4 regions of the Clostridium sp. Marseille-QA1073 genome follow, and region 1 is predicted to be linked to each of the others. Evidence: riboswitches for the same ligand, from Rfam matches in the RefSeq annotation. Region 1 holds a riboswitch; each other region holds the start of a gene.
The links. Region 1 has a riboswitch for cobalamin ahead of ACY1IQ_RS17400 (cobyric acid synthase). Riboswitches for the same ligand answer to the same signal wherever they lie in the genome.
Positions count from the first base shown of each region.

Region 2: another riboswitch for cobalamin. It lies ahead of ACY1IQ_RS06090 (DUF4430 domain-containing protein); the one in region 1 lies ahead of ACY1IQ_RS17400 (cobyric acid synthase).
Region 3: another riboswitch for cobalamin. It lies ahead of ACY1IQ_RS12500 (ABC transporter substrate-binding protein); the one in region 1 lies ahead of ACY1IQ_RS17400 (cobyric acid synthase).
Region 4: another riboswitch for cobalamin. It lies ahead of ACY1IQ_RS02175 (nucleotide-binding protein); the one in region 1 lies ahead of ACY1IQ_RS17400 (cobyric acid synthase).

Region 1 is NZ_JBSVQM010000024.1:19,322-22,984, forward strand. It holds gene ACY1IQ_RS17400 (cobyric acid synthase) at 1-1,189, opposite strand, end outside; cobalamin riboswitch at 1,307-1,482, opposite strand; gene ACY1IQ_RS17405 (hypothetical protein) at 1,809-1,973, opposite strand; gene ACY1IQ_RS17410 (HAD family hydrolase) at 2,869-3,663, shown strand, end outside.
Region 2 is NZ_JBSVQM010000005.1:85,286-88,948, reverse strand. It holds gene ACY1IQ_RS06095 (exodeoxyribonuclease III) at 224-994, opposite strand; cobalamin riboswitch at 1,276-1,457, shown strand; gene ACY1IQ_RS06090 (DUF4430 domain-containing protein) at 1,752-2,153, shown strand; gene ACY1IQ_RS06085 (hypothetical protein) at 2,159-2,668, shown strand; gene ACY1IQ_RS06080 (sensor histidine kinase) at 2,813-3,663, opposite strand, start outside.
Region 3 is NZ_JBSVQM010000012.1:131,053-134,715, forward strand. It holds gene ACY1IQ_RS12495 (histidine phosphatase family protein) at 322-876, opposite strand; cobalamin riboswitch at 1,181-1,364, shown strand; gene ACY1IQ_RS12500 (ABC transporter substrate-binding protein) at 1,641-2,648, shown strand; gene ACY1IQ_RS12505 (FecCD family ABC transporter permease) at 2,666-3,663, shown strand, end outside.
Region 4 is NZ_JBSVQM010000002.1:63,721-67,383, reverse strand. It holds gene ACY1IQ_RS02185 (methylated-DNA--[protein]-cysteine S-methyltransferase) at 1-318, shown strand, start outside; gene ACY1IQ_RS02180 (endonuclease) at 318-971, shown strand; cobalamin riboswitch at 1,184-1,373, shown strand; gene ACY1IQ_RS02175 (nucleotide-binding protein) at 1,518-2,288, shown strand; gene ACY1IQ_RS02170 (ABC transporter substrate-binding protein) at 2,310-3,428, shown strand; gene ACY1IQ_RS02165 (FecCD family ABC transporter permease) at 3,491-3,663, shown strand, end outside.

The sequences.
Region 1 (3,663 bases):
CCATATGAATTTCATAACCATATACAGATAATTTATCTCTATCAGTGTTGAAGACTTTATTATCAATTAAATCTGCTTCTACTCTAGTAGTTACCTTTTTCTGCTCAAAAACTGTCTCTATGTCTAACAGTCCTAATCCTTCTATTTCTGATAGATCTGTTTCTACACCATATGGATCTGTGATTTTCTTACCTAGCATTTGATATCCACCACAAATTCCTATTATTTCTCCATTTTTACTATATTCTTTAATCTTATCAAAAAGTCCAGAAGTTTTAAGTGCATTTAAATCTTCAATGGTATTTTTACTTCCTGGTATAATTAATAAATCAGGATTTATAAATTCTTCTACAGAAGTTATAAATCTTACTGAAACATCTTCTTCATTTTTAAGTGCATCTACATCAGTAAAATTTGAGATTCTAGGAAGCTTGATAACAGCTATATCAATTTTATTTGTTATCTTTTTATTTAATTCTACAGCTCCATCCTCATCTTCTAGAGCTAATGTAAAATGTGGTACAACTCCTATACACTGTTTTTTAGATATATCTTCAAGCATGTCAATACCTGGCTTTAATATATCTACATCACCTCTAAATTTATTGATGATAGTTCCCTTTATTCTTTCTCTTTCTTCTTCTGTAAGAAGCATTAATGTTCCTACTAATGAAGCAAAAACTCCACCTTTATCAATATCTCCAACTAGGACTACAGGCGCGTCTACAAGTTCTGCCATCCCCATATTTACTATATCTCTATCTCGTAAATTTATTTCTGCTGGACTACCTGCACCTTCCATAACTATAATGTCAAATTGATTTTCTAACTCTTCAAATTGAGTTTTTAGCATATCTCTAAACTCTAATTTCATATTATGATATTCCATTGCTGTGCTATTTCCGTAAACCTCTCCGTTTACAATTATTTGACATTTCTTATCACTAGTTGGTTTTAATAGTATAGGATTCATGTATGCTTCTGGCTCTAATCCACAAGCATAAGCTTGTAATACTTGCGCACGTCCCATCTCTTTACCATCTAAAGTTATGTATGAATTTAATGACATATTTTGTGATTTATATGGACATACCTTATATCCATCTTGTTTAAAAATTCTACATAGTGCTGTAACTAATATACTCTTGCCTACGGAAGATGCTGTTCCTTGCACCATTATCTTTGCCATATTAAAACTCCCTTTCAAATAAAAAAATAATAGAGGCAAACTCTCTAAGTTCACCTCTATTTGTATAAATAATCTGCAGAATGTCCCCTCATACTAATAGAACTTTCCCTCCGAAAGCTTTTACTTAAGATTTAGGCAGGTCTCCTGGCTTTTGATTCATTCTCCCCTTAACCTTCCCCTTTAAAAGAGTGGTATATTTAAGGTTCGTCATCATTTACAGTAGCGGGGGCTGCTGTGGAATTTAACCACATTCCCTTTTCACTTATAAAAGCACCTAAATTCTTATTATTGAATTTTTATATTGCTTTAATTTGAATTTAAATCTATCACAAATAAAATTATAGATTTAAATTAATTCTATGTCAAGTTATGTAACTTTATGAACTACTACCACTTATTCCATTGAAGTGATAACTTCATGGTCAATATTCCTATTGGAACAAGTTTACCCATACTCAAAAGGTCATTCCAACCTCACTAATTACTAATTTCGGTAGATTTTTACTAATATTTATATCTCTATCGTGATGTACAACACAATTCGGACAAATTCATTTTCTAAGTGATAATTTTTTACTTCTAAATTTTTATGCCCACGCTCTGAACATAGCTGAACTTTTTAAATCAAATAAAATAAAGTATGAAATTTTATTCCATCAATTTCAGATTTGTAATTTGTCCATGGAAATAATTTAAGTGAAGCTATCACTATTGATGAATCAAGTATTTTAATATTTCCTAAATCTTTAATATTTTCCTTTGAAACTTTTGGAGTCAATCTCATTAATTTAGCTATAGTTAAATTGAAAATATCAACGAAAATTTGTGGATTTCTTTCGCTATCATTTCTAGATGTACCAGCATGAAAGACTACTTGAACGATTTCTTGTAACTTTTCGTCATTTTTATTGCAGCTTCCATATCTCTTAATGAATCTAAAGTCTTTATTTCAGAGAATATAAATAATTTAAGATGCTCCTTAGTGAAAATTTATCATTTTTTAAGATATGATCAGACTAAAAATAAGAAATTAAAGATTTCATATGAAAAATTTCTAAGTTGAAACAAAAAATTAATCACCAAAGTATAACAACTACCGTAATATTGAAATTCAGTGAATAATTCAGTTCCAATTGTAAACTTATTCACAGTGCTCCCAATTATATGACACCTAATGACCAAATAAAAATTGTATTAAAAAGTGATGACAATCCATATCACATTCCTACTAATTATTTTTTATAATGCTCCCACTACATAAGCTTGTGAATCTTAGTAGAGCATCTTTATTATTTAGCATTTCTTCAGCTTGACTTATAACAATTAAAAGAGAATGCTCATCTATCATTGTGATTTTAATCTCATCTAATTTAATCTGCTCATTTATATCAATTTTTTATTTCATAGTATCTCTTATAACTCTTGGATGCTCTTGTCTGATTCATGAGAAGATGCAACTCCTAGTGCATAGTTTATCTCCATATTTTTTCCATAAAATATAAAATTTTAACTTAAGAATAATAAAATTCAATTTTATATTGACATTTTTTGATGCTCGTTATATAAGTTAATTGTAAAGATTATGTTAAGCATTGTTAATAATTTTTAACAATACGTTTTATTTAGCATATTGAACTATTTCTATTAAAAATTAAAATCACAAATGAGGAGAGATAACTATGAATAATTTTAAAAGAAAAACTCTTGGCTTATCATTAGCATGCATTATGTCTTTTTCTTTAGTTGCATGTGGAAATTCTGCTAAAACAGAAGAAACTAAAAATGACACTAAAGTAGAACAAACTGATAACAAAAATGAAGTTAAACTTGAAAAGGGTAACTGGGCTCCTGAAAATTACGCTGCTTTAACAGATCTTATAGAGAAATACGGCAAAAACAGCAAAGATTATGATGAAAAGAAAAAACCTTACGCTGTATTTGACTGGGACAACACATCAATAATTAATGATGTTGAAGAAGCGTTACTTGCATATCAGTTAAAAAATCTTGAATTTAAAATGACCCCTGAAGAATTTAGCAACACTATTAGAATAAACATTCCAAAGGACAACTTTGTAGAAACCTGCAATAACGACGAAGGAAAGCCTGTTAACATCGAATTAGTTGGTGCTGATATTGATTCTGACTACAAATTCTTATATGAAAACTATAAAGGTTTCAAAGGAACTAAATCTTTAGATGAGATTAAAGCTACTCCTGAATACAAAGATTTTATAGCTAAAACTAGATACCTTTACAATTCAATCGGTGAATCTTTTAGTTCTGATGTAAGCTATCCATGGGTAACTTACCTATTTGCAGGAATGACTGAAAAGGAAGTTGCTGAGTTAACTGAAAAATCAAATGATTATTGGTTAAACCATGAACTTGGTGAAGAAACTTGGACTAGTCCAAAGGAATTAGCAGGTAAAGCTGGCGTTGTTTCTGTTAAATTCCACTCTGGTTTAAGAACA
Region 2 (3,663 bases), on a different contig from region 1:
TTATTTCCCAATTATAATAAGTTCATTATAAATTATAGAAAACTTTAATGTTAAATAAACTATAATTACTTTTCATATTTAAATATAAATTATATCATATTTTATGTTTTTATTATAAAAATATTTTATGAAAAGAAAAATATAATATACTTAAATATAAAATAATTATTTACTTATAATATTTTTAATATTTAAAGAGTATATAAATTAAAAAGCCGTGACTTTAATCACGACTTTCAATTTCTAAAGTTATAGGACAGTGGTCTGAACCTAGAACTTCATTTAAAATCTCTGCCTTTGAAACTCGATTAATCATATTATCTGAAACAAAGAAATAATCTATTCTCCATCCAGCATTTCTTTCACGAGCCTTAAATCTGTAGCTCCACCAACTATATTTTATTTCATCTGGATTTGTATATCTAAAGGTATCGATGTATCCATTTGATATAAATTTGTCTATCCAAGCTCTTTCTATTGGCAGAAAGCCAGAGGTCTTTTCATTGGCTTTAGCATTTTTTATATCCATAGGAGTATGAGCAGTATTATAATCACCACAAATTATCAAATTAGTACCTTTTGATACTTCCATATTACAAAAATCTAATATAGAATCATAAAATTCCATTTTATATTTAAGTCTTTCTTCAGATGATTGACCATTAGGAAAATAGATATTCATAAGAGTAAAGTCTTCATATTCAGCAATTAATATACGTCCTTCTATATCAAATTTTTCAATACCAATGCCATTTCTTATAGATTTTGGTTTTGTTTTAGTATAAATTGCAACTCCACTATAGCCTTTTTTTATTCCATGGGAAAAATATGAATAGTAGTCTTCAATATTAGTTATATTCTCATCTAAATTATTTTCTTGAAGCTTAGTTTCTTGAATACATAATATATCAGGTGATGACTCGGTTATCCAAGGAATAAAATCTTTTTTTAATATGGCTCTAAGGCCATTTACATTCCATGAGTAAATTTTCATTGTAAAACTCCCCTTATAAGTATTTGAGATAAATTTATAGAATATATCTCAATTTTAAATATTTAATAAGATAAAATATGAATAATAATTAACAAAAAATTTTGTTATAATAGTAATATTATAACATTGAATATTGTATATAATGATTAATTTAATCTTTTCTATCATTATATAATTTAATAGTCTATTAATAAAAGATAAATTATAATTCTTATCAATATAAAAATTTAATCTCTTTTATAAAGAGTAGACTTATTTAATAGATTTATTGAAAGTTAAATTTTCATATGATAGAATTTAATTAAGTTAATATGTGCTGTTTTATAAGGAATATGGTTTTAAGCCATAGCAGCCCCCGCTACTGTAATCGTGGACAAAGAGCAATAGTCACTGGAGTTTATCTGGGAAGACGCTCGGAGATTGAAACGAGAGCCAGGATACTTATTAAACAGTATATTCACAAGCTTTTCTTCGGAGGGAAGAGTTGGTTTAGTTTTACAGAAAGCTACTCTTTTTCTTTTACTTTTAAAGAAAGAGAGTTTTTTATTTTGTAATACATAGAATTTAAATATAGAAAGGAGCAATACACAAGTTGTTTCTATTTCAGAATAGAAACTATTACGGAATCAGCTAAGACATCTGAAAGAAAATATATAAGAATATTGAACAGTTATTTTTGAATATAGCTAAATAAAAATTAATTAGTCAGGGGCTTATATCAGTTTAATTTATATAGAAAATATAGGAGGATATAGTTATGAAGAATAACAATAAAAGAATTATAACAACTATTTTAATTTTACTTATTGCTGTTGTAGGGTATTTTGCTTATGGAAAATTTGCGAAAGTTGAAACCGTTAAAGGAAATAAAAATATAACAGTAATTGTTAAATCTGAAAAAGATAAATACGAAAAAGAACATAAACATTCAACAAATGCTGAATTTTTAGGAGAGGCATTAGACGAGATGAAGGTAATAGATGCAGAAAAATCACAATTTGGAAGATATGTAAATAAAGTAGATGGAATTTTAGCAGATAAGAATAAACAAGAGTGGTGGAAACTTACAATAAACGGAGTGGATGCGGCAGCAGGAATAGACGAAACTACGATAGCGGATGGAGATAGATTTGAGTTTATATTTACAACAGGCTGGTAAATAGTATGAATAAAACTAGAGAGTTAATTATAATAGTGCTATTATCTTCAATAATCACAGTGTCAAAAATGTTTTTAAGCTTTTTACCCAATATAGAACTTGTATCAATGTTTTTAATTGTTTATACACTTGTATTTAGGAAAAAAGCTATAATTATAGCACTATTATTTGTTCTTATAGAAGGATTAATCTACGGAATTGGATTATGGTGGTTTAGCTATGCTTTTGTTTGGCCATTATTAGTTATATTAACATTATTATTTACAAGGATAAATAAAGAAAACTTTTTACTTTGGTCTATATTTTCAGGAGTTTTCGGCTTAATCTTTGGTATGCTTTTTGCCCTTCCTTATATAATATTAAATGACCTTAGTTTTGCTGTTGCTTATTGGATAAGAGGAATACCTTACGATATAATCCATATGGTAGGAAATTATCTAGCAATGATGCTATTAGGAGAACATATTTATAAGTTATTAATAAAACTAAATAACCAAGAGTGCAAAAGTTGTTAATTTTAATATTGTATTGTTTAAATTTAAGCATCATATTAAAAGAGTAAAAAAACCTTCTTGTAATTAAATGGACTTACTAAATATCATTTACAAGAAGGTTTTTTTATTTAATTATAAAGATAATTCATCAGTTAAAATGCTCTATTAATTATATATATCAGAAAATTCCATATATATCTTTTCTATAGAATTAAAATTTATTTGTTTATTTTCACTATAAATACAATTTTTATTTTGTAATATAGGAATTTCCACTATAAATTCACTTCCTACATTTTTTTCACTTATAACAGAGATTTCACCATTATGCATTTCTACTAGAGACTTCACAATGGAAAGGCCTATACCGCTACCTTCATGATTTCTGTTCATAAGAGGTTGTACTTGTCTAAACCTATTAAAGATTATCTTTTGTTTTTCTTTAGGGATTCCTATACCGTTATCCTTTACCGAAATGATTAAGTTACCATTATTTTCAGAGATGCTCAACTGAATTTTACCATGAGGCTTTGAAAACTTGGCAGCATTAGATAATAAATTTAAAATTACTTGTTCTATTTTTTCCGCATCACAACTCATTATCTTACTAGTAACTGTACTGTGATAGGTAAAGGTTAAATCTTTACTTTCTATATAACCTTTAATAGAATTACATATGTTTATTATTATACAAATTATGTCTTGATCATGCATATTTAAAGATAAAAACCCAGCGTCAATTTTTGTGGAATCGATGAGATTGTTAATCAATCTTAACAGCCTGTAGCAGTTTTGTTTCATTATATTAACATAATTATATAATTTTTCTTTACTTTTTAAATTATCTTCATTATCAAGATATACCTTAAAGAGTTGAATAGAACTAAATATAATATTAAGAGGTGTTCTAAGTTCATGAGACATATTTGATAAAAATTCTGTTTTAAGATTACTATACTCTAAGGCTTCTTTTAAAAGAATATTATTTTTACCGTATGTATCTTTACTATATATGT
Region 3 (3,663 bases), on a different contig from region 1:
AAAAAGGCTATGATAAACCTATATCATGAGGTAGGGTATTAGTTAATACAATATTAAATTTAAATCCTATACTTATTAATCTGTTTAACATCTTACTACCTCCTTTTATAAATTAATCATATTTAGGTTTTACACCCATGTACTAAGTATATCTATATCTAGATATTTATGTCAATATATTATTTAATTTATATATTTTAACTTTTTATTAACATATTAATAAAAAATCCATATTATTATCTTAAATTAATTAAATAGTCAAAATTTTAATTCTTTTCTAATTTTGCTATAGACTTCTATTAAATATTTACAGTAAATAACTTATTTACTAACTGCCTCTATAGCTAAGAGCTTTTTATCTTCAAAAATTAATTTATAAGCATCAGGCATTTTAAGTTTCTTCCAAAAATCATAATCATACTTTTTGCAATAATAATTCATAATAAGCACCATAATATTACCATGAGTTCCAATAGCTATATTTTTTCCGCTATAATTATCTAATACATTATTTAAGGAATTAACGCCCCTTGCTTGTGCTTCTATATTACTTTCTCCACCTTCAAAACAAAAACTTGGATTTGTCCACAGTTCTACTATAGCTTCTTCAAAATTATCCACAGGATATTCACATAATTTCCTTTCTTTAAAGCCCTCGTCTATAATTATACTTTTATTTATCAAATTTGCTACAACTTCTACAGTTTCTATTGCTCTTTTATACGGACTAGAAATTACTAAATCTATATTTTCTTTTGCAAGTGTTTCTGTAATTTTATTTCTGTCTATAGTTCCTTTATGAGATAATGGTCTATTTAACTCATCAGTGTTGTAACTAGAATGAGCATGTCTAACTAAATAAATATTTGTTATCATTATTACTTTGCCACTAAAAATATCCTTTTATAGATAATTTCACCTCTGTATATGCCTTTATGTTAGTGGCTTCTCCTTTCTTATTTTTATATCACCTTAGAGTAATTATATCAAAATATTTACATTTATTCTTTATATTGCTATACTACTGTTACTCTCTTAATACAATATATTTAACTTATATCTTTTTCTTGTGGCAAATAAATTATATGTTTTATAATAGTTTAAATTTTCTGAAATATTCTTTTTGTAAAATTTTGTGTTATAATCCTGATGAAGTAATTGTAAATTTTTATTTAAAATTAAATATATTAACTATTTTGGTGAAATATAAGTATTTCTTAAAAGGGAAAAGGGTGAAAATCCCTTACGGTCCAGCCACTGTATTGAGGAGTAAATTTTTGTTATGCCACTGCAATTTTTTTGTGGGAAGGTAAAAACTTATGATGAATCTGAGTCAGGAGACCTGCCAATATAGGTTTTAAAATCACTTACTAGGATAAGGTATTTTAAGTTTGCTAATTTAACTATATGGTATTGTCTTATTTTATTTATAGTTTAAATATTAGAAATAGATTTATTTTTTAGCATTGTATTTTTTAGTATCTTAATTCTTAAGATGCTTTTTTTATTTTAAAAATTAATAAGAAATTTAACTTTAGTAATTTTCTATTGATACTTTCATAAAGTTAATAAACAAAATATTTTGTTTAAATATATAAAATAATATGCTACATTTTCAAAAATAAAGGAGGATTTTTAAGATGAAAAAACAAAAAATTTGTTCATTGATTTTAGCAGTTTCTTTAACTGCAACTATGTTAGGAGGATGTGGTAACACAAGTGAAGATAATGCTTCAAATTCTGTAGAATCAATCTCTGATACTAAAGCCTATACTCAAGTTACAATTAATAATGACTTACCTTCTAGAAAGACAGATGAAGTTTTCTCTGAAACTCCTAAAAAAGCTGTAAGTTTAAGTGGTTTTACAACAGAGATGCTTCTTGCCTTAGGTTTAGAAAACTCTATAGCTGGATATTCCTTTCAAGATAATGAAGTATTGCCAGAATATAAAGACGCCCATTCTAAATTAAATGAGTTAGCTGACTTAATGCCTTCAAAGGAAACTTTACTTGGCGTAGAACCAGATTTTATAACCGGGTGGATGTCTACTTTTACTGAAAACAATTTTAATGCTGAATTTTGCAAAGAAAATAGAATAAAAATTTATGTTCCAAAATGTGAAAGTCCTAATGCAACAATGGAAACTGTTTATGAAGATTTTACTAATCTAGGAAATATATTTAATGTAAAAGAAAATGCAAGTAATGTTATATCAAAAATGAAAAAAGAAATTGAAGATATTTCATCTGCTGTTCCTAAAGATAATGAACCAGTTAGAGCTTTTATTTATGACTCTGGAGAAGATTCGCCATTTACATCTTGTAATGGTTTACCTACAGATTTAATTAGACTTGCTGGTGGTGTCAATATATTTAAAGATGGTGAAAAACCATGGGCTAATGTAACTTGGGAAGAAGTTGTAAATAGAAATCCTGAATACATAATTATCATGCAATACAATGCTGCTGATAACGTAGAAGAAAAAATAAACTTTTTAAAAAATAATGCAGCTCTAAAAGATATAGATGCAATAAAAAATAATAATATTTTTGTTTTAGGACTTTCAGATGTTGTTGCAGGTGTAAGGAACTCTAATGCAATAAAAACTATGGCTGAAAAATTCCATCCAGAAGCTTTTAAGAATTAACACGGAGAGTTATTGACATGAAAAAAAATAAACTTACCTTTCCCTTTATATACATATCCTTAATTCTATTTTTAATAGTTTCTATAATAATTGCTATTAATGTAGGATCTGTAAATATAAGTGGTACTGAATTATGTAAAATAATAATTAATAATATATCAAATAAAGAGTTTTTTCCAAAAACTTGGTCTAACTCTGTAGAAAATATAGTATGGCAATTAAGACTTCCTAGAGTACTTCTTGCTGCAATTGTTGGTGCTGGCCTATCTTTATCTGGTGTATTGATGCAAGCATTAACAAAAAATGTTCTAGCTGACCCTTATATACTTGGAATATCTTCTGGTGCTTCAACTGGAGCTGTAATAACTATTTTACTAGGTAGTACACTAGCATTACCTATCTTATCTGTACATTTAGGTGCTTTTATTGGAGCATTACTTTCTTCAATAATTGTCTTTGTTATTTCAAGTAGACAGGGAAAGTTTTCTTCTTCTGGATTAGTGTTAACAGGGGTAGCAGTAGCATCCGTATTCTCAGCTATAACAAATTTTGTTATGTTTAAAGCCAAAGATGTTAGAAAGCTCTACTCTGTAATATTTTGGATGACTGGGTCACTTGCTGGTGCTAAATGGGGTGACTTACTTTTAGCTTTTTTAGTTTTAGTAGTTTCTTCTATAATAGCTTTAGTAATTCATAAAACATTAGATGCAATTTTACTTGGTGAAGATGCAGCTATAACTTTAGGTGTTAACATTAAGCTTTTGAAAAAAATAATAATAGTAACAAGTACACTATTAACTGGAATTATGGTATCTTTAAGTGGAATAATAGGCTTTGTTGGTCTTGTAATTCCTCATATTTCAAGGACTATTGCTGGTTCTGTGCATAAAAAGCTTATTCCACTAACTATTCTTTTAGGATCTTTGTTCTTAATATGGTCTGATATATTTGCAAGAATAATTGGTTCTCCTGAAGAACTTCCTATAGGTGTTGTTACGGCTTTCATTGGCGCACC
Region 4 (3,663 bases), on a different contig from region 1:
TCATATCAACTTAATAAATATCTTTCTGGAAAGCTTAAAACTTTTTCATTACCTTTAGCTTCTGTTGGAACAGAATTTATGCAAGAAGTATGGCAATTGATATGTGAAATCCCTTATGGAAAAACTTTTACTTATAAGGAATTAGCAGAAAAGGTTGGTAAGCCTAAAGCTGCACGTGCAGTTGGGCTTGCATGCAACCGTAATCCAATACCAATTTTTATCCCATGCCATCGTGTTGTAGGTAGTAATGGTAAGCTTAATGGATATATTGGAGGAATAGATATTAAAGAACGATTGTTATTATTGGAGGCAAAGTGATGAAAGGATTAATACAAATCTATAATTTACTATTAACGGCTTATGGAAAAAGAAGTTGGTGGCCTGCAAAGACAGCTTTTGAGATGATGGTTGGAGCAATACTTACACAAAATACATCATGGACTAATGTTGAGAAAGCAATAGCTAATTTAGGAGATAACTTATCACCAGAATTTATAGAAACCGTTTCAAATAAAGAACTTGGAGAAATTATACGACCTAGTGGATACTATAATCAAAAGGCGATTAGACTAAAGGCCCTTACTTCATGGTTTAAAAAATACTCATATGATATTAAAAATACAGAGGGTACAGATGGACAAGTCCTACGTGATGAATTATTAGAAATTAAAGGAGTTGGAAGGGAGACTGCTGACTCAATTTTAACTTATGCTTTAAATATTCCTTTTTTTATTGTAGATACTTATACTAAGCGTATATTATATAGAATTGGATATGATATACCTAAAAATTATGATGAGTTAAGAGTTAAAATTGAGGAGAGTATACCAAAGGATTTATACATATATAACGAGTTTCATGGTCTTATTGTAGAACATGCTAAATGTTACTGTAAAAAGTCACCTAATTGTGAAGGATGCCCACTTGAATCTATATGTGAAAAGAGAATTCCCAGTAGCTATATAAAGTAATCAATATTTTAAGGGACGGTTCATAATTATATTCTAAATTAAGCTTTTAATTTTAGGAATAAAAATGAACCGTCCCTTAGAGCTTTAAACATATTAGAAAATAAAAAATACATTTAAACCTTTAAAAATATTTTAAAATATATATTTATGTAGTTTTTTGTCTACTTGTGTTAACTGCTATATTATTGTATAATTGGAATAGCGTAACAAAATTGAATAATAAAGAAATAGGTTTAGTGCAGATAATTGCTTGCATTAATTAAAAGGGAAGTTGGGTGAAAATCCCACACGGTCCCGCCGCTGTAAGAGTGTAGTCTTTTCAAATAAACCACTGGGAAACTGGGAAGGTAGAAAAGATGATGATACTTGAGTCAGAAGACCTGCCTATTTTTTCACCGGAACTCTACGAGTGATAGAGGGTGTTTTAGATATTTCTTATTTTACACAAGTAATAGTGAAACCTCTTGATTTTTGAATTGAGAGGTTTTTTTATATGGAAATTTTTAAAAGATATTCTATAGGAGGAATTTAAATGAATAAAAATAAATCTTTTATGGAAAAGGTGGTATAGGAAAATCTACAATAGCATCAAATGTTGCAGCGACTTTTTCTAGTATTGGACTTAAAGTTCTTTTTATAGGCTGTGATCCTAAAAGCGATTCTAGTAGAAATTTAATAGGCAAAAAGATACCATCTGTTATTAAAAGTCTTCAGGAGAAAGGAAACAATATCGCGGAAGAAGATATTATAAAGATAGGCTTTAATGGGATTTCTTGTGTTGAAGCAGGTGGTCCTGAAGCTGGAGTTGGTTGTGCAGGGAGAGGCATAATAACTATGGTGGAAGAACTTGAACATCTTAATATCCTTCATAAGTCTTGGGATGTAATTATATATGATGTACTAGGTGATGTTGTTTGTGGTGGGTTTTCTGTTCCAATGAGAGAAAAATATGTAGACGCAATATATATAGTCTCTTCTTCAGACATAAAGAAATGTCTTAAAGAAGATTTTGCAATGAAGAATATATCTATCTTATCAACAATAAAGAAGGGGACAAATTCTGAGAATTTTTATATAAATAATAGATATTCCGAAGTGAAATTTTTTGAAGAAGAAAAGAAACTTTTAGAGGAAATAAGTAGTGGAGATATTATTATAGCTGATCCTATTTTTCAAAATTTTATTCCATATGAAAATAAAGTGAAGTTTATTCCACTACCTTATTTAGGGTTTAGTGGAAGAGAATTTTCTCATATTGATTATAAATACATTGGGGAAAAAGGGTTCAACTATTTTAAAAAATACTTAAAAAATTAATAGAGTTTAGGAGGAATTTTTATGAATAAAAAAACAAAAAGTTTAAAATTAATAGTTATGTCAGTACTGTTATCATCAATTTTTATTATAGGGGGATGTTCAAATAATAAAAATAATGAGCCTACTGAAAAGGAAAGCACTAAGCAAACAAAAAAAGAAAAAACAGATGGAACTAAGACTATTGTAGATACTACAGGTAAAGAAGTTAAAATGCCTTCGGAGGTTAAATCTATTGCAGCAGTACCAATTCCATGGGCTTCTATAATTTATGCAGTTGATGGCAATGGGGAAAGAATTAGTGGAATGCACCCTTCAGCGCAAAAATCTTATGAAAAATCTATTTTAAATGATATGGCTCCAGAGCTTAAAAATGCAAGCACTAATTTTGTAGATAATGATTTCACAATACATATGGAAGAAGCAAAAAAGCTTAATCCTGATGCTATGATAATATGGGATTACCAAGAAGCTGAAATTGAACAGCTAAAAAATATTGGGATACCTGGTATTACATTAAAATATGGAACTCTTAAAGATCTTCAAAATGGAATAAAAGTTATAGGGGATGTATTAGATAAACAAGATCAAGCATTAAAATTAATAGAATATCATAAGGAAACAGAAGAATATTTTGTTTCAGTAAAAGATAAATATGAACAAAGTAAAAAGCCAAGAGTATTGTACTTAAGAGATGAAGAACTTAAAGTTGCAGGAAGTAAATCCGCTAATAATGCCTTTATAGAAATGTCTGGAGGAAATAATGTATCTAAAGATACTCCAGGCCAATGGGTAAATGTAACCATGGAGCAAATAATTGAATGGAATCCAGAAATAATCTATTTAAGTAATTTTTCTGATTTCAAACCAGAAGATATTTTAGAAAATAAGATTGAAGGACAGGATTGGAGTAAAATTGATGCAGTAAAAAATAATAAGGTATATAAGACTCCAATGGGTATTTATAGATGGGATGCTCCTTGCGCTGAGACTCCAATTATGATTAAGTGGATGTCTACTGTTCAGCAGCCAGAAATATTTAATAAATTAGATATAAAAAAAGAATTAAAAGATTTCTATACAAAATTTTTAAATTATAATTTAAAAGAAGATCAAATAAATAGAATATTAAATATAAAGTAGTGGTAGTTGATAATGAATAAATTATATGAACAGAAAAGAAAAAACAAATTAAATGGTCTATAATGATAGTCATGCTTATGATTACATTTTTTGTATCATTATTTATGGGAAGATATATTGTTTCACCTAAAGTGGTATTAGAAATATTGCATAGCCATATTTTTAAAGTTAATTTAAATATGTATGAAGTTGAAAGATCAGTAGTTCTTCGGATAAGGCTCCCAAGAACTATACT